One region of the Streptomyces sp. NPDC053427 genome, then DNA from elsewhere that is predicted to be linked to it. Evidence: predicted binding sites of a transcription regulator. Region 1 holds the regulator's gene; the other holds the start of a gene.
What was found. Region 1 encodes HrcA, which represses chaperone genes, less so after heat shock. Its sites were predicted from a motif close to TTNGCACTCNGNNNNNCNGAGTGCNAA; they were not measured.
Positions count from the first base shown of each region.

Region 1 (9,640 bases):
CCCTGCTGCTCGGCCGGTCCGGCCTGCTCCGGTTCCCCGACGAGGTGATCGGCCTGGTGGAGGACCTGTGCCGCCGGGTCGCCCGCGCCATGGCCACCGCCCGCGCCTACAGCCGCCAGGAGCGCATCAGCCAGGTCCTGCAGCGCCGGCTGCTGCCCCGGGGGCGGGCGCAGGTGCCCGGGGTGGAGTCGGCGGTGGTCTACGAGCCCCGCGAGGGCGCCTGGGCGGGCGGCGACTTCTGGGACCTCTTCGACGCCGGTGACGGCCGCTGGTGCTTCGCCCTCGGCGATGTGTGCGGCAGCGGCCCGGAGGCCGCCGCGGTGACGGGCCTGGCCCGCCCGGTGCTGCGGCTGCTGGCCCGCGACGGCTTCGGCGTCGCCGAGGTCCTCGACCGCCTCAACAAGACGATGGCGAGGGAGGCCGCCGATTCCGTCGCCGCGGTCGCCGCGGCCGTGGCGGCCGCCGGAGCGGGCGCCGAGGCCCCCGTCGAGATCCGCGACGAGGGCGAACAGGCCCGCTTCCTGTCCCTCCTCTACGGCGAGATCGTGCCGTACCACGGCTCCGGCGGCGCCCGCTGCACCCTCGCCAGCGCCGGCCACCCGCTCCCGCTGGTGCTGGGCGCCGACGGCGCGGTCCGGGTGGTCGCGGCGCCCCAGATGCTGCTGGGGGTGGTCGAGGATGCGGCGTACGTCAGCGAGTCCTTCGACCTCTGCCCCGGGGAGACGCTGCTGTGCGTGACCGACGGCGTGACCGAGCGCCGCTCGGACGGCCGCCTCTTCGACGACGAGGACGGCCTGACCACGGCCCTCGCCGCCTGCACGGGCCTCGGTGCCACCGCCGTCGCCGAACACATCCGCAGCACGGTCCACGCCTTCGCGCCGACGCCGCCGGACGACGACCTGGCGCTGCTGGTGCTCCAGGCCGCGGGGCCGGGGACGGCGGCGGAGCGGACGGGCGGCGCGGGCCTGCCCTGACCGCCCCCGCCATGACGGACACCGGACCACCCCCGTCATGACGGACAATGGACCCCATGCCTTCCGCACTGCCTGATGGTGAGCCGATGCCCGAGGACGGGGCACTGCCCCGCCATGCGCTGACCGGGGCGGCCGGGCGGCCCCTCGGCTTCTATCTGCATGTGCCCTACTGCGCGACCCGCTGCGGCTACTGCGACTTCAACACCTACACCGCGAGCGAGCTGCGCGGCTCCGGCGGCGCCCTGGCCTCCCGCGACAACTACGCCGACCATGTCGTCGAGGAGATCCGGCTGGCCCGCAAGGTGCTCGGCGACGACCCCCGCCCCGTCGAGACGGTCTTCGTGGGCGGCGGCACCCCGACCCTGCTGCCCGCCGCCGACCTCGGCCGCATGCTGGCGGCCATCCGCGACGAATTCGGCCTCGCACCGGGCGCCGAGATCACCACCGAGGCCAACCCGGAGTCCGTCGACCCCCGCTACCTCGCCGAGCTCCGCGAGGGCGGCTACAACCGCGTCTCCTTCGGCATGCAGAGCGCCCGGCAGCACGTCCTGAAGATCCTCGACCGTACGCACACCCCCGGCCGCCCCGAGGCGTGCGTCGCCGAGGCCCGCGCCGCCGGTTTCGACCACGTCAACCTCGATCTGATCTACGGCACCCCCGGCGAGACCGACGACGACTGGCGGGCCTCCCTGGACGCCGCCCTCGGCGCCGGCCCCGACCACATCTCCGCCTACGCCCTGATCGTCGAGGAGGGCACCCAGCTCGCCCGCCGGATCCGCCGCGGCGAGGTCCCGATGACCGACGACGACGTCCACGCCGACCGCTATCTGATCGCCGAGGAGCGCCTCGCCGCCGCCGGTTTCACCTGGTACGAGGTCTCCAACTGGGCCACCACCGAAGCCGCCCGCTGCCGCCACAACGAGCTGTACTGGACCGGCGCCGACTGGTGGGGCGCCGGCCCCGGCGCCCACAGCCACGTCGGCGGCGTCCGCTGGTGGAACGTCAAGCACCCCGGCGCCTACGCCCAGGCCCTGGCCGAGGGCCGCTCCCCGGGCGCGGGCCGCGAGATCCTGCCCGACGAGGACCGGCGGGTGGAGCGCATCCTGCTGGAGCTGCGACTGGTGGAGGGGTGTCCGCTCGACATCCTCGCGCCGGAGGGGGCGCGGGCGGCCGCCCGCGCGTTGGCCGACGGGCTGCTGGAGGCGGGGCCGTACGAGGCCGGGCGGGCGGTGCTGACACTCCGCGGGCGGTTGTTGGCTGACGCTGTGGTGCGGGATCTGGTGGACTGATACCCGTGTGACTGACGCGATGCGACGGTCCTGCGGGCCAGGTGCCCGTCTACCTGATCATCGATCCCGTCATGGGCCGGTGCATCCTCCTCGCCGAGCCCCCGGCGTCAGACCGCATCGCCTGCCGTAACGAAGTCGATCAACTCCTCCACCCGCCCGAGGAGTTGCGGCTCCAGGTCCTTGTACGACCGCACGCAGCCCAGGATCCGCTGCCACGCCGCCCCGGTGTTCTCCGGCCAGCCCAGCGCCCGGCACACGCCCGTCTTCCAGTCCTGACCGCGCGGCACCCTCGGCCACGCAGGGATCCCCACCGAGGAGGGCTTCACGGCCTCCCACACGTCGATGTACGGGTGGCCGACCACCAGCGCATGCGCTCCGGTCACCTCGGCCGCGATCCGCGACTCCTTCGAGCCGGGCACGAGATGGTCCACCAGGACGCCCAGCCGGGCATCCGGCCCCGGCGCGAAGCCCCGCACGATCGCCGGAAGGTCGTCGATCCCCTCCAGGTACTCCACGACCACGCCCTCGATGCGCAGATCGTCGCCCCACACCCGCTCGACCAGCTCCGCGTCGTGCCGCCCCTCCACATAAATGCGCCCGGCGCGCGCGACCCGGGCGCGGGCGCCGGGCACCGCGAGTGAGCCGGACGCCGTACGGGCGGGGCCGCTCGGCGCCGGCCGGCCCGACGGGCGTACGAGGGTGACGACGCGCCCCTCCAGCAGGAAGCCGCGCGGCACCATCGGGAAGACCCGGTGCTTGCCGAAGCGGTCCTCCAGCGTCACCGTCGGGCCCTCGGCCGTCTTCTCGCAGCGGATCACGGCGCCGCAGAAGCCCGTGGTGACCTCCTCGACGACCAGGTCGGGATCGGCGGCCACCTCGGGGGCGGGCCGCTGCTTCTTCCAGGGCGGGGTGAGGTCGGGGCCGTACTGCTTGCTGCGCATGGGGTCCAGTTCTCTCGGGGCGTCGGGTGCGGGCGGGCGCGGTCAGGAAGACGGCGGCACGCCGAAGCGGATGGCGAGGGCGTCCCGCTGGGCGCGCACGAAGGCCGCGTCCACCACGGCCCCGTGCCCCGGTACGTACACCGCCTCCTCGCCGCCCAGGGCCAGCAGCCGGTCCAGCGCGGCCGGCCACTGCTGGGGCAGCGAGTCCAGGCCGGCGTTCGGTTCGCCGGACTCCTCGACCAGGTCACCGCAGAAGACGATCTCCCGGGCGCCGCCCCGGCCCGGCACCAGAACCGCCAGATCGTGGGCGGTGTGACCGGGGCCGACATTGGCGAGCAGCACCTGCCGGTCGCCGAGGTCGACGGTCAGTTCGCCGTGGACGTGGTGGTGCGGGCGGACGAGGAGGTCGGCGGCCTCCGCGGCGGCTTCCGGGGCGAGGCCGTGCCGTACCGCGTCCCGCCGCAGCTCGTCCCGGTCGCGCCCGAGCAGATCGCCCACCCCGGCCGCGCCGAACACCTCGACGCCCGCGAAGGCGGCGGTGCCCAGAACATGATCGAAATGCGGGTGGGTGAGAGCGACATGCGTCACTTCCCGGCCCAGCACGCCGCGGATGGCGCGGCGCAGATCGGCGCCGTCGCGGATGGACGCGCCGGTATCGACGATCATCACCCCGGCCGATCCGGCGATCACGCCGATCGTCTCGTCCCAGCCCGGCATCCGGCGCCGCGCGACGCCTTCACCGAGCTGTTCCCACCCGGCCTCTTCCCAAGCAGTGTGCATACCGAGACGCTAGCTCCCTCGCGATAGCGTTGCCCGACAGACCGGCCACAACGGCCGATCACGGTCATCGTGCGGCGCTTCGCCGGCCGATCGTTGCGGCGGCTCTTGCCGCAGCTGTGCTACCCGGCCGTACACTGGCTTCCGGGTCTGGCACTCGGCCCGTGTGAGTGCCAGGAGTGACGAGACGGCAACCCGGCTGGACTGGAGGTGCGCAGAATGCTCAGTGAACGCAGGCTCGAAGTGCTGCGCGCCATCGTCCAGGACTATGTCGGGACGGAGGAGCCGGTCGGCTCCAAGGCACTCACCGAGCGCCACCAGCTGGGCGTCTCCCCGGCCACGGTCCGCAACGACATGGCGGCGCTGGAGGACGAGGGTTTCATCGCCCAGCCGCACACCAGCGCCGGGCGGATCCCCACCGACAAGGGCTATCGCCTCTTCGTCGACAAGCTGGCGGGCGTCAAGCCGCTGTCCTCCCCGGAGCGGCGGGCCATCCAGAACTTCCTCGACGGCGCCGTCGACCTCGACGATGTCGTCGGCCGTACGGTCCGGCTGCTGGCGCAGCTGACCCGTCAGGTGGCGGTCGTGCAGTACCCGTCCCTGACCCGGTCCACGGTCCGCCATGTCGAGCTGCTGGCGCTGGCCCCGGCCCGGCTGATGCTCGTACTGATCACGGACACCGGACGGGTCGAGCAGCGGCTGATCGACTGCCCGGCGCCGTTCGGCGAGACGTCGCTCGCGGATCTGCGGGCGCGGCTCAACAGCCGTGTGGTGGGGCGCCGGTTCGCGGATGTGCCGCAGTTGGTGCAGGATCTCCCGGAGTCCTTCGAGCAGGACGACCGCGGCACGGTCTCGACAGTGCTGTCGGTGCTGCTGGAAACTCTGGTGGAGGAGACCGAAGAGCGGCTGATGATCGGCGGCACCGCCAATCTCACGCGCTTCGGACACGACTTCCCCCTGACCATCCGCCCGGTGCTGGAGGCCCTTGAGGAGCATGTGGTGCTGCTCAAGCTGCTGGGGGAGGCCAAGGACTCGGGCATGACCGTACGTATCGGGCATGAGAATGCCCACGAAGGCCTGACGTCCACATCGGTCGTCGCGGTCGGTTACGGTTCGGGCGACGAGGCAGTCGCCAAACTCGGCGTGGTCGGACCGACCCGCATGGACTACCCCGGAACGATGGGAGCGGTACGCGCAGTGGCACGTTACGTCGGACAAATCCTCGCGGAGTCGTAAAAGTGGCCACGGATTACTACTCGGTACTCGGTGTCAGTCGCGATGCCTCGCAGGACCAGATCAAGAAGGCCTTCCGTCGGCTGGCGCGCGAACTGCACCCGGACGTGAACCCGGATCCCAAGACCCAGGAGCGGTTCAAGGAGATCAACGCCGCTTACGAGGTGTTGTCGGACCCGCAGAAGAAGCAGGTCTACGACCTCGGCGGCGACCCGCTCTCGCAGGCGGGCGGCGGTGGCGCGGGCGGCTTCGGCGCCGGCTTCGGCAACTTCTCCGACATCATGGATGCCTTCTTCGGCACGGCCTCGCAGCGCGGCCCGCGCTCGCGCACCCGCCGCGGCCAGGACGCCATGATCCGGCTCGACGTCGAGCTGAACGAAGCGGCCTTCGGTACGACCAAGGACCTCCAGGTCGACACCGCCATCGTCTGCACGACGTGCAGCGGCGAGGGCGCGGCGCCCGGCACCTCCGCGCAGACCTGTGACATGTGCCGCGGCCGCGGTGAGGTCTCGCAGGTCACCCGGTCCTTCCTCGGCCAGGTCATGACGTCGCGGCCCTGCCCGCAGTGCCAGGGCTTCGGTACGGTCGTGCCGACGCCGTGCCCCGAGTGCGCCGGCGACGGCCGGATCCGCTCCCGCCGCACGCTCACCGTCAAGATCCCCGCCGGTGTCGACAACGGCACCCGCATCCAGCTCGCGGGCGAGGGCGAGGTCGGCCCCGGCGGCGGCCCGGCCGGCGACCTCTACGTCGAGATCCATGAGCTGCCGCACCCGGTCTTCCAGCGGCGTGGCGACGATCTGCACTGCACGGTCACCATCCCCATGACGGCGGCGGCGCTGGGCACGAAATGCCCGCTGGAGACGCTGGACGGGGTGGAGGAGATCGACGTCCGGCCCGGCACCCAGTCCGGCCAGTCGATCCCGCTGCACCAGCGCGGTGTGACGCATCTGCGCGGCGGCGGCCGCGGCGATCTGATCGTCCATGTCGAGGTGCAGACGCCCACCAAGCTCGACCCCGAGCAGGAGGAGCTGATGCGACGGCTCGCCAAGCTCCGGGGTGAGGAACGCCCGACGGGCCAGTTCCAGCCGGGGCAGCAAGGGCTGTTCTCTCGGCTGAAGGATGCGTTCAACGGGCGGTAGGTGAGTCGGCCGGGGGTTCCGGGGGTTGTCCCCGGGGTGCGCTGTCAGCCGGGGCAGCAAGGGCTGTTCTCCCGGTTGAAGGATGCGTTCAACGGGCGGTAGACGGGGCCCGGCCCCGGTTCGGGGTGAAGCGGTGGGCGTGACACGATGTGGTCATGCCCACCCCGCTCAGCGATCTCTGCCGCTACCCGATCGTGCAGGCCCCGATGGCGGGCGGCGCCGCCCGCCCGGAGCTGGCCGCCGCCGTCAGTGAAGCCGGTGGTCTCGGCTTCCTCGCCGCCGGTTACAAAACCGCCGACGGCATGTATCAGGAGATCAAACAGCTGCGCGGGCTGACCGGCCGGCCCTTCGGCGTGAACCTGTTCATGCCGCAGCCCAGCCTCGCCGACGTCACCCCGGTCGAGGTCTACCGCGAGCAGCTCGCGGGCGAAGCCGCCTGGTACGAGAGCCCGATCGCCGAACTCGACCCGTACGGCGGCTCCGACGACGGCTACGAGGCCAAGCTGGCGATCCTGCGCGAGGACCCGGTGCCGGTGGTCTCGTTCGCCTTCGGCTGCCCCTCCCGCGCGGTGCTCGACGCCTTCGCCAAGGTCGGTACGTTCACCGTCGTGACGGTCACCACCGCGGCCGAGGCGCAGGCCGCGCAGTGGTCGGGCGCGGACGCGGTCTGTGTCCAGGGAATCGAGGCGGGCGGCCACCAGAGCACCCATCGCGACGACCCGCAGTCCGACGGCACCGGGGCGGGCGTCGGACTGCTCTGCCTCATCGCCCAGGTCCACGAGGCGGTGCAGATCCCGATCATCGCCGCGGGCGGCCTGATGCGCGGCTCGGCGATCGCCGCCGCGCTGGCCGCGGGCGCCTCGATGGCGCAGCTCGGCACGGCGTTCCTGGCGACGCCCGAGTCCGGCGCCAACCCTCTGCACAAGCAGGCGTTGACCAACCCGCTGTTCACCCGCACCGAGCTGACCCGGGCGTTCTCCGGGCGCCCGGCCCGCGGCCTGGCGAACCGTTTCCTTCGCGAGCACGGCCCGTACGCGCCGGCCGCCTACCCCGCCGTTCACCACCTGACCTCCGGGCTGCGCAAGGCCGCGGCCAAGGCCGGCGATGCGCAGGGCATGGCGCTGTGGGCCGGGCAGGGCCACCGGATGGCGCGCGAGCTGCCGGCCGGGCAGCTGGTCGAGGTGCTGGTGGCCGAACTGGAGGTGGCGCGCGCCGCGTTGAACCCGGGCAGCGGTTCCGGCGCCGAGGCCGGTGCCGCGTCATGACCGCCCCCGTCTTCCTCGTCGATTCGCTCGCGGACGTACGGGCCTGCGGGTCGCTGACCCTGGACGGGCCGGAGGGCCGGCACGCGGTGTCGGTGCGACGGCTGCGGGTGGGCGAGGAGGTCGTGCTGACGGACGGCCGGGGAACGGGCGCCTACGGCGCGGTCGCCGCCGTCGAGGGCAAGGACCGCCTCACCGTCGCCGTCACCGACCTCCGCACCGAGGCCCCGCCGACGCCCACCCTCACCGTCGTCCAGGCGCTGCCCAAGGGCGACCGCGGCGAACTGGCCGTCGAGACGATGACCGAGACCGGCGTGGACGCCGTCGTGCCCTGGTCGGCGGCGCGCTGCGTCACCCAGTGGCGGGGCGAGCGGGCCGCCAAGTCCCTGGCCAAGTGGCGCGCCACGGCCCGCGAGGCGGGCAAGCAGTCGCGTCGCCTGACCTTTCCGGAAGTCGCCGACCCGCTGTCGACCAAAGAGGTGGCCGCCCTCCTCGCCGACGCCGACTTCGCCGCCGTCCTCCACGAGGAGGGCAGCAGCCCGCTGGCCACCGCCGAACTCCCCACCGAGGGCTCGATCGTGCTCGTCGTCGGCCCCGAAGGCGGGGTCTCGCCCGAGGAGTTGGCCGCCTTCGCCGAGGCCGGCGCGCAGCCCTACCGCCTCGGCCCGACCGTCCTGCGCACCTCCACCGCCGGTACGGCCGCGACGGCATTGCTGCTGGGCCGTACCGGGCGCTGGAGCTGACCTCGGACGCCTTACGCCTGGGCCACCGCCCCGGCGGTGGATATCAGCTCGGTGAGGGTGCCGGCGAAGGTCGGCAGCAGCTGGAGACAGACGGCCCAGGCCTCGACGTTGCCGCCCAGGTGGTCTTCGGTGAGGGCGGTGATCAGGGCACGCAGGGCCTGACGGTCCGGGCTCGGCGGCGATGAGGTGACGGCGTGGACGAGGTGGTCCAGGGCCGCCCTGGCGGGGGCGGCGTGGGTCAGGACGTCCTCGACGGTGAGCGTGCCGTGTGCGAGGGCCTTCTGGGGCCAGGTGTCGCTGCGGCGGTGGCGCGGCAGTTGCGGCACCGGCGTGGTGCGCAGGGCCGCCACCTGGATCTCGCGGGGGCAGCCCGCGACCGCCGACAGGGTTCTCGCGGCGCCGTCCGGCAGCCGGCCGTCACGCAGCGCGTCGGCCATCGCGGGCCAGGGGATCGGGATCCCGTCGCCGAGGAGCTTCTGGAACGGCTGGCCTGTCAGCGCGACCGGTGACTCCTCGTCGGCGAGCAGGGCCCGCATCCGCTCCAGGCCGTCGGGGGCGTCCAGCAGTTTCTCCGTCCGGCGGCGGAGGGTCGCCGGGAGGCGGTCCATGGCCAGGATCTCGCGGACGGCGTCCGGGCCGCCGCGCTCCCATACGGCGATCAGCAGCCGCAGCCGGGCGGCCGGTACCTGGAGCCTGAGGCGGCCGACGACCTTACGGGCCACACCGAGGTCGCCGGACTCCAGCCCCGCGATGACCCAGTGACGGTAATGGCCGAGGTTGATCTCGTCGAGCGCGTCCAGCAGTTCCTGGGGGACTGCGGCGCGGGTACCGCCGCCGCGCAGCCGCCCCGCGAGCAGCCGCTCCCGCTCCGGCTGGTCGATGGAGCAGTGCAGGAACACGTTGGCGTCGACGGCCGGTTCGTCGAGGTCGAGGAGGCGCTCGACCTCCGCGGCGGGCAGCCGACGGCTGGACGCGCAGGAGGCGAGGGCCGGCACACCGTGTGCGGCCACGATCGCCTCCCGGACGGCCGGGGCGGGGTCGCCGTACACCAGGAAGTGCTGCACGGCGCGCGCGTCCAGATGGGGGACGAGCGCGAGTTGCGCCGCCTCGGAAACGCACTGGAGGACTTGGAGGAAGGGAGCGCGGGATTCCCCGGGGGCGGTGACCGGGAACACCGCGTCCAGGCGGCGCGGCCAGGTGGTGTTGCGCTTCTTGCGGGAGGTGGTCGAGACGGCGTCGGCGACCAGGTCGACGGCCGTGCCGTCGGCACGCCCCATCCGGG
Region 1 is NZ_JBITYA010000002.1:312,912-322,551, reverse strand. Features, by position in the region: gene ACIGWZ_RS06190 (SpoIIE family protein phosphatase) at 1-974, shown strand, start outside; gene hemW (radical SAM family heme chaperone HemW) at 1,031-2,263, shown strand; gene ACIGWZ_RS06180 (DUF3097 domain-containing protein) at 2,371-3,204, opposite strand; gene ACIGWZ_RS06175 (MBL fold metallo-hydrolase) at 3,247-3,984, opposite strand; gene hrcA (heat-inducible transcriptional repressor HrcA) at 4,201-5,217, shown strand; gene dnaJ (molecular chaperone DnaJ) at 5,220-6,353, shown strand; gene ACIGWZ_RS06160 (nitronate monooxygenase) at 6,509-7,618, shown strand; gene ACIGWZ_RS06155 (16S rRNA (uracil(1498)-N(3))-methyltransferase) at 7,615-8,358, shown strand; gene ACIGWZ_RS06150 (hypothetical protein) at 8,370-9,640, opposite strand, start outside.

Region 2 (9,640 bases), on a different contig from region 1:
GGGACGGAGCATCGTGGTCACCGCCTGTTGCGTGAGTGCGGAATCCGGGCCGGTGATCACCGGCGATCACCACCGTGCCGGAATTTCTCGCAGCCCGCTTCGGGCTGTGGAGGAACCCGTGTCTGTGGACAACTCGGTCACCCTCAGGCGCCTCCTGCGCCTCCTGCGCCCCCGAGTTCCCCGATGCCCCTGACGATTCCCCCGCGGCGCCCCTACGGCAGCTCGATGCCCAGATCCCAGCCCTCGAGGGAGGTAGGACAGGGGCAGTCGCGGGCCGCGGCGTCGGGGAGGGCGGCCACCGCGTCGAAGAGGACCTCGCGCAGCCGGCCGACGTTCTGGCCGAAGACCTTGAGGACCTCTTCGTGGGAGACGCCGTCGCCGGTCTCGGTGCCCGCGTCCAGGTCGGTGACCAGGGTCAACGAGGTGTAGCAGAGGCCGAGTTCCCGGGCGAGTACGGCCTCGGGGTGGCCGGTCATGCCGACCACCGACCAGCCCTGCGCGGCGTGCCAGCGGGACTCGGCGCGGGTGGAGAAACGGGGGCCTTCGATGACGACGAGGGTGCCGCCGTCGACCGGTTCCCAGTTGCGGCCGCGGGCGGCCGTCACCGCGCTCCGGCGTCCGGTGGGGCAGTACGGGTCGGCGAACGAGACATGGACGATGTTCGGGATGTCGCCGCCCGGCAGCGGCTCGCCGTCGAAATAGGACTGGGAGCGGGACTTGGTGCGGTCGACGAGCTGGTCGGGGACGAGCAGCGTGCCGGGGCCGAATTCGGGGCGCAGGCCGCCGACGGCGCACGGGCCGAGAACCTGCCGTACGCCGACCGAACGCAGCGCCCACAGGTTGGCGCGGTAGTTGATGCGGTGCGGGGCGAGGTGGTGCCCCCGACCGTGCCGAGGGAGGAACGCGACCCGGCGGCCGGCCACTTCGCCCAGGAAGAGGGAGTCGCTGGGCGGCCCATAGGGGGTGTCTACTGTGATCTCGGTCACGTCGTCGAGGAAGGAGTAGAGCCCCGAGCCGCCGATAACGCCAATCTCCGCGTCAGACATGCCGGTCACACTATCGGGGCAGCCGGACCCGCCGCGGCGGGGGACCCCCGCCCCTTGAGGGCCCGGGGCAGGCCAAAAAAGCCGCGGACCCCGCCGTCGGCGACGGCGGGGTCCGGAGAAGTGCTGGTCAGGCGGCGGAGCTGCTGCTCGTGGACGACGAAGACGACGCCGTCGAGGACGAGGAGGACGCCGAGGACGACGAGGTCGTCGACTTGGAGTCCGAGCTGCCGGACGAGTCCGAGGAGGACGAGCCGCTCGTGCTGGAGGCGCTCTTCGCCGGGCTGCTGCTGGACGACGAGCCGCGGCTGTCGTTGCGGTAGAACCCGGAGCCCTTGAAGACGATGCCGACCGCGGAGAACACCTTCTTGAGGCGTCCGTCGCAGCTGGGGCACTCGGTCAGCGCGTCGTCGGTGAACTTCTGCACGGCCTCAAGGCCCTCGCCGCACGCGGTGCACTGGTACTGGTAGGTCGGCACTTGACTTCCTCCTGGCACTCTCACTCATTGAGTGCTAACGACGATCCATAGTGCAGTATTCCCGCCCGTCAGTCCACTGTGACCGGCGTACGGTGACCGACTCCACGTTCGGCCGGGCGGCCGCCCCGCGTCCGGTCAGGCGCTCGCCAGCTCCAGCTCCCGGTCCTCGGCGGCGGCGGTGGTCCGGTCGTCCGCGTCCTCCGCGACGCTGCCGGTGACCACGGTCGACGAACGCGGCAGCAGGTGCGCGCGCAGCGTCAGCAGCACCGCCAGCGCCAGCGCCGTACCGGCCAGCGGCACCAGGAACCCGGCACTCGGGCCGAAGCGGTCCGCCAGCTGGCCGGCCGAGGAGGCCGCGGCCGCCTGGCCCAGCGCCACCGCGCCGGTCAGCCATGTGAAGGCCTCCGTGCGGGCGGCGGCCGGCACCAGCGTCTCGACCAGGGTGTACCCGGAGATCAGGGCCGGGGCGATGCACAGGCCGATGATCAGGCCGACGGCGGCCAGCAGCGGCACCGCGGTCACCGCCCACAGCGGGGTGGTGGCCAGCGCCAGCAGCCCGTAGGCCACCAGGAGGCGGCGCCGCGGGCCGACCTTCCAGCTGATGGCGCCGCAGGCGATGCCCGCCATCATGTTGCCGGCCGCGAAGATCCCGTAGAGGACGCCGTTGATGCCAGGGTGTCCGATGTGCTCGGTGAAGGCGGTCAGCGAGACCTGCATGCCGCCGAAGACGGTGCCGATGCCGAGGAACGCCACGATCAGTACGCGTACGCCGGGCACCGAGAGCGCCGAGACGCGCGGCCGGTCGTTGTCCTGCGCCCGGTGGACGGGCGGCTGGGTGCGCCGCTGGGAGGCGAACAGCAGCCCGCCGGCCAGGGTGAGGGCGGCCTCGGTGATCAGGCCGGCGGCCGGGTGGATGCCGGTGCACAGCGCGGTGGCCAGCACCGGGCCGACGACGAAGGTGAACTCGTCGGTCACCGACTCGAACGCGGCGGCCGTCGGCATCAGTGGGCTGCCGCCCAGCGTCGCCGCCCAGCGGGCCCGGACCATCGGGCCGACCTGCGGTGTCGAGGCGCCGGTGGGGACGGCCACCGCGAGCAGCGCCCACAGGGGGGCGTGCGCGAGGGCGAGGACGATCAGGGCCACGACGCCGGCGACATGCACCGCGACGCCGGGGAGCAGCACCGCGCGCTGGCCGAAGCGGTCGGCGAGCTTGCCGCTCTGCGGGGCGAACAGCGCCATCGAGACGCCGGTGGCGGCGGTCACCGCGCCCGCGGTGCCGAAGGAGCCGGTGGTGGACTGGACGAGCAGGGTGATGCCGATCGTCAGCATCGCGAACGGCTGCCGGGCCAGAAAGCCGGGCAGCAGGAATGTCCATGCACCGGGGGTGCGCAGCAGTTGTCCGTATCCGGGACGGGAGTCCTTGACCGCGGGTGCCACGGCCGGGCCTTTCTGCTGCCTGGTAGCGCGCAGCCGCGAGGTCGTCACGGTACGCGCCGAGAGCTGTCCTCTCGCGCAGGACCGAGTGATACCGCGTGGTCCGCACCGGGGAAGTGGCTGCGCTTGTGGCAGAGGACCGCGGCCGCCGAGCGGTCGCGCCAGCTCTGCGTCAGGCAGAGTTGGTTCGTTTATTGCCTCTTCATACTACAGGTCGAGGCGCGTGAAGCCCTGGGATTAACCAGGGCTTCACGCGGAATTCCTTGGTATCCGTGGAGAGATACCGCACATACCGGCCGGTCGGAGTCAAGGTGGACGCCGGTCGACTCGATCCGTGCCGACGTTCCGCCCCACGCCGTGCCGACGTCCTGCCCGGCTCCGTGCCGATCGCGGCCCCCGGACGGGAACCGCCTCACCCGGCCGAGCGCCGCCCGCGCCGCCGCTCCCCGGAATCGCCCGAATCCCCGGGCCGTGGGCCGCCGTGTCCGCCCGTCCCCAGCCAGCCGGCCAGCTTGCCGCCCTGGGAGACCGCCTGGAGCCGCCGCTCGGCCGCGTCCCGTACCGGATCGGTGGCCACCACCAGCAGCTCGTCGCCGCGCCGCAGCACGGTCGAGGGCGACGGTACGAAGCTGGAGCCGTCCCGGACGATCAAGGTGACGGCGGCGCCGGCGGGCATCCGCAGCTCGCCGACCTCGACGCCGTGCATCCGCGAGACGGGCCCGATGGACGTGGACAGCAGATGGCCGCGCAGCCGCTCCAGAGGGGCCGACTCGATGCCCAGGTCGGCGGCCTCCTCGCCGTCGCCCAGCCGAAGCCGCCGGGCGAGCCACGGCAGCGTCGGGCCCTGGATGAGGGTGTAGACCACGACCAGAACGAAGACGATGTTGAAGACGCGTTCGCTGCCCGGGATGTCGGTGACCATCGGGATGGTGGCCAGGACGATGGGCACCGCGCCGCGCAGGCCGGCCCAGGACAGCAGGGTCTTCTCCTGCCAGTCCATCCGGAACGGCAGCAGGCTCACGAAGACCGACAGCGGGCGCGCCACGATCGTCAGGATCATGCCGATGAGCAGCGCCGGAACGATGTCGTCGAGGAGGTTGTGCGGGGTGACCAGCAGGCCCAGCAGGACGAACATGCCGATCTGCCCGATCCAGCCGAGCCCCTCGGCGAAGCCGCGGGTGGCCGGGGAGTGCGGCAGCTTGGCGTTGCCGAGGATCATCGCGGCCAGATAGACGGCGAGGAAGCCGGAACCGTGCGCCAGGGCGCCGGCCGCGTAGGCGGAGACCGCGATGGCCATGACGGCGATCGGGTAGAGACCGGAGGCGGGCAGCGCCACATGCCGCATGCCGTACGCGCCGAGCCAGCCGACCGCCAGCCCTACGGCGGCGCCGATGGTCAGCTCCAGGGCTATCTCGCCGATCAGGGTGTACCAGTGCTCGACCGGCCCGGCCGTGGAGAAGGCCACGACGAGGATGACGACCGGGGCGTCGTTGAAGCCCGATTCGGCTTCCAGGACACCCGTCAGGCGGGCGGGGAGCGGGACGCTGCGCAGTACGGAGAAGACCGCGGCCGCGTCCGTCGAGGAGACCACCGCGCCGATCAGCAGCGCCTGACGCCATTCGAGCCCGGCCAGATAGTGCGCTCCGGCCGCGGTGACCCCCACGCTCACCGCGACGCCGACCGTCGAGAGCATCGCCGCCCGGGGCAGCGCCGGCCGGATTTCCTTCCACTTCGTGCCCAGGCCGCCCTCCGCGAGGATCACGACGAGGGCCGCATAGCCGAGGAGTTGGGTCAGCTCGGCATTGTCGAAGACGACGCCGCCGAGGCCGTCCTGCCCTATGGCGATGCCTATCCCCAGGTAGATGAGCAGGCTGGGGAGCCCGCTGCGCGAGGAGAGCCGTACCGCGGCCACCGCGATGAGCAGTACGAGCGAGCAGACCAGCAGGAGTTGATTGAGGTGGTCGACAGTCAGGAGCTGGTCCTTTCTCGCACGCGGGCCGGATGGGGGCGGGTCCTTACGGGCCTTTGCAGGGCGTTACGGACCTACGATCCTTACCGTATCTAGTTACTGAGACTAACAATTTACCATTACTTGAAAGTCGGATGTGCTGGTAGTGACTCCGCGTAGGGCTCGCCGGAGCCGTGCGCCTATGGTTGCTCCAGCACTCCCACCCTGCCCCTCGAAGGACAGAGATGCCCGCCAACAAGTCCGGCCCTGCCCCAAAAAAGAAGAAGGGGCGGCGCGGCCGCCTCGTCGCCATCACGGTCGTGCTGCTGCTCGTGGCGGGCATCGGCTTCGGCGCGTACTGGGGCGTCAGTACCGTGCGCGCCTCGTTCCCGGAGACCACCGGGTCGCTCAAACTCCCGGGGCTGACGAAGCCGGTGGACGTCTCGCGCGACGGCAACGGCATTCCGCAGATCTACGCCGACACCGACGAGGACCTCTTCCGCGCCCAGGGCTACGTCCAGGCCCAGGACCGCTTCTGGGAGATGGACGTCCGCCGTCACATGACGGCCGGCCGCCTGTCGGAGATGTTCGGCAAGAGCCAGGTCAAGAGCGATGAATTCCTGCGCACGCTGGGCTGGCACCACGTGGCGCAGAAGGAATACGACACCAAGCTGTCGCCGAGCACCAAGAAATATCTCCAGGCCTACTCCGACGGCGTCAACGCCTACCTCAAGGGGCACCAGGGCTCGGCCCTGTCCCTGGAGTACGCGGCGCTGGGCCTCGAGAACGACTACACGCCCGGGAAGTGGACGCCGGTCGACTCGGTCGCCTGGCTCAAGGCGATGGCCTGGGACCTGCGCGGCAACATGCAGGAGGAGATCGACCGCTCCCTGATGACCAGCCGCTTCACCCCGGAGCAGATCGCCCAGCTGTACCCGAAGTACCCGTCCCAGCGGAACAAGCCGATCGTCGAGGGCGGTTCGGTCGACCCGGCCACCAAGAAGTACCGGCCCAAGGGCTCGGTCAACGCCGCCCCGGCCGGCACCGCCACCGCCGGCCTGCAGTCGCAGCTGTCCTCGCTGTCCAAGACCCTCGACAAGGTCCCCGCGCTGCTCGGCCCCAACGGCAACGGCATCGGCTCCAACTCCTGGGTCGTCTCCGGTGACCACACCACCACCGGCAAGCCGCTGCTGGCCAACGACCCGCACCTGGCGCCGCAGATGCCCTCGCTCTGGTATCAGATGGGCCTGCACTGCCGTACCACCGGCCCCCAGTGCAACTACGACGTCTCCGGCTTCACCTTCTCCGGCATGCCCGGCGTCGTCATCGGCCACAACCAGAACATCTCCTGGGGCATGACCAACCTGGGCGCCGACGTCTCCGACCTCTACCTGGAGAAGGTCAGCGCCGACGGGTACCTCTTCGACAACAAGCAGCGCCCGTTCCTCACGCGCAAGGAGACCATCAAGGTCGCCGGCGGGGAGACCCGTCACATCACGGTCCGCGCCACCAACAACGGGCCGATCGTCTCCGACCGCGACGACGAACTGACCGGCGTCGGCAAGGACGCACCCGTCGGCAACGCCGCACCGGACCGCGGCGACGGCTACGCCGTATCGCTGCGCTGGACCGCCCTGGACCCCGGCACGTCCATGGACGCCGTCTTCGAGCTCGGCCGCGCCAAGGACTGGAACGGCTTCCGCAAGGCCGCCGAGCACTTCGAGGTTCCCTCGCAGAACCTGATCTACGCCGACACCAAGGGCAACATCGGCTACCAGGCGCCCGGCCGGATCCCGGTCCGCGGCGCCGGCGACGGCACCTTCCCGGCGCCCGGCTGGGACCCGAAGTACGGCTGGAAGCGCTACATCCCGCAGCAGGCCCTGCCCTGGGAGTACAACCCCAAGCGCGGCTACATCGTCACCGCCAACCAGGCCGTCATCGACGAGGACAAGTACCCCTACCTCCTCACCAAGGACTGGGGCTACGGCGCCCGCAGCCAGCGGATCAACGACCTCATCCAGTCGAAGATCAAGGACGGCGGCAAGGTCTCCACGGACGACATGCAGGCCTTCCAGAAGGACAACAGCAGCGAGATCGCCCGGCTGCTGACCCCGTACCTCACGAAGATCGACATCAAGGACAAGTACGTCCGCGACGCCCAGCAGCTGCTGGAGGGCTGGGACTTCACCCAGGAGCCCGACTCCGCCGCGGCCGCCTACTTCAACGCCGTCTGGCGCAACACCCTCAAGCTCGCCTTCGGCAACAAGATGCCCAAGGAACTGCGGCTCGAGGGCCAGTGCCTCACCGTCCGCCCGGCCGACGAGACCGGCCCCGCCGACGACCTGAACAAGCTGGTCCGCGAATGCGGCGAGCGGGCCGCCGACTCGGCGCAGCCCGACGGCGGCGACCGCTGGTACGAGGTCGTCCGCAAGATCCTGGACGACCCCCACAACGCCTGGTGGACGACCGAGGACCGGCCCGGCCACCCCGGTGACAAGAACCGCGACCAGCTCCTCGCCGAGGCCATGAAGGACGCCCGCTACGAGCTGACCGCCAAGCTCGGCAAGAACATCGACAACTGGAGCTGGGGCCGCCTGCACCAGCTGTACCTGAACAACCAGACCCTGGGCACCGACGGCCCCGGCTTCCTGCAGGGCCTGTTCAACCGGGGCCCGTGGAACGTCGGCGGCGGCGAGGCCGCGGTCGACGCCACCGGCTGGAACGCCGCGGGCGGCTACAAGGTCACCTGGGTCCCGTCCATGCGGATGGTCGTCAACCTCGCCGACCTCGACAAGTCCCGCTGGATCAACCTCACCGGCGCCTCCGGGCACGCCTACAGCGCGCACTACTACGACCAGACCGACAAGTGGGCCAAGGGCGAACTGCTGCCCTGGGCGTTCAGTGAGTCGGCCGTCAAGAAGAAGGCGAAGGACACGCTGACGCTGACGCCGTAAGGCCGCGGACAGCATCAGCGCCGTCGGGCGGGCCGGGGAACTTCCCCGCCCGCCCGACGGCGTTCTCGGATCATGACGGCCTCAGGAAGGCCCCAGGAAGCGGTGCACCCCCGAGGGCGTCACCGCCGCATGCACCGGCCGGTCGTGCGCCTCGGCCGGCACGTCCTCCAGCACTTCCGTGTCGTACAGCAGCACCACCAGCGACGCCGTCGACCCGGCCCGCTCCAGCCGCTCCAGCACCCGGTCGTAGGACCCGCCGCCGCGCCCCAGCCGCAGCCCCCGCCCGTCCACCGCCAGACCCGGCAGCAGCACCACACCGGCCTCCGTGACGGCCTCCGGTCCGAGCCGCTCCCCGGCCGGCTCCAGCAGCCCCCAGCCGGCCCGTACGAGCCGCTCGGCGCCCTCGTACACCGCCCAGTCGAGATCGTTGTCCGGCAGCAGTACGGGCAGCAGCACCCGCACCCCCGCCGCCCGCAGCCGGTCCAGCAGCGGCAGCGTGCCGGGTTCGTTGCCGATGGAGACGTATGCGGCCACGGCCGGCGCGGCGGCCCGGCCGGACGGCGTCTCCGTCCCCGGGGCGCCCTCCCCGGACGCCACCGCCCGGAATTCCGCCAGCTCCAGCGTCCGCCGGGCCAGCTCGGCGCCCGTCGCCGCGACGACATCCGGCGGCAACGATCTCCTCACCTCCAGGAGATCTCGCCGCAACCTGCGCTTCCTATCGTGATCGGATTCGTGACCAGAGTTCATTTGTGGGCCCTTGCTCCGCTCTCATGCTCTATTCACCAGACCCTCATCATCGTTCCGATAGGGCCGGTTATGGTGGCGCGCATGACCCCATCGCACACGCGGATCAGCAAGGCTGTCATCCCGGCAGCCGGCCTCGGCACCCGGTTTCTCCCCGCCACGAAGGCCACACCCAAGGAGATGCTCCCGGTCGTCGACAAGCCCGCCATCCAGTACGTGGTGGAAGAGGCGGCCGCCGCCGGACTCTCGGACGTACTGATGGTCACCGGCCGCAACAAGCGCCCCCTTGAGGACCACTTCGACCGCAACTACGAACTCGAAGAGGCCCTGCACCGCAAGGGCGACGAATCCCGGCTGGCGAAGGTCCAGGAATCCAGTGACCTGGCGACCATGCACTACGTACGGCAGGGCGACCCCAGGGGCCTGGGCCACGCCGTCCTCTGCGCCGCGCCGCACGTCGGCGACCAGCCCTTCGCGGTCCTCCTCGGCGACGACCTCATCGACCCCCGCGACCCGCTGCTCCAGCGCATGGTCGAGATACAGGAACAGCACGGCGGCTCCGTCATCGCCCTGATGGAGGTCGACCCGTCCCAGATCCACCTCTACGGCTGCGCGGCCGCCACCCCCACCGGCGACGACGACGTGGTCGTGGTCTCCGACCTGATCGAAAAGCCCGACCCCGCCGAGGCCCCCAGCAACCTCGCGATCATCGGCCGCTATGTCCTCGACCCGGCCGTCTTCGAGGTGCTGCGCAAGACCGAACCGGGCCGCGGCGGCGAGATCCAGCTGACCGACGCCCTCCAGGCGCTGGCCGCCGACCCCGCCCTCGGGGGACCCGTACACGGCGTCATCTTCAAGGGCCGGCGGTATGACACCGGCGACCGCGGCGATTACCTGCGTGCCATTGTCAGACTGGCATGCGAACGTGAAGACCTGGGCCCGGACTTCAGAGCCTGGCTTCGCAGTTACGTCACCGAGGAGATGTAGGACGTTGAACGGCACCACCGACCAGACCCGCCACCAGGACCGCGTCTGGTCG
Region 2 is NZ_JBITYA010000007.1:95,362-105,001, reverse strand. Features, by position in the region: gene ACIGWZ_RS20655 (S-methyl-5'-thioadenosine phosphorylase) at 213-1,046, opposite strand; gene ACIGWZ_RS20650 (FmdB family zinc ribbon protein) at 1,174-1,521, opposite strand; gene ACIGWZ_RS20645 (MFS transporter) at 1,657-2,958, opposite strand; gene ACIGWZ_RS20640 (potassium/proton antiporter) at 3,368-4,927, opposite strand; gene ACIGWZ_RS20635 (penicillin acylase family protein) at 5,149-7,857, shown strand; gene ACIGWZ_RS20630 (5-formyltetrahydrofolate cyclo-ligase) at 7,939-8,604, opposite strand; gene galU (UTP--glucose-1-phosphate uridylyltransferase GalU) at 8,686-9,588, shown strand; gene glp (gephyrin-like molybdotransferase Glp) at 9,593-9,640, shown strand, end outside.
Region 2: the regulator HrcA is predicted to act here: its motif matches at 1,533-1,559, upstream of ACIGWZ_RS20650 (FmdB family zinc ribbon protein).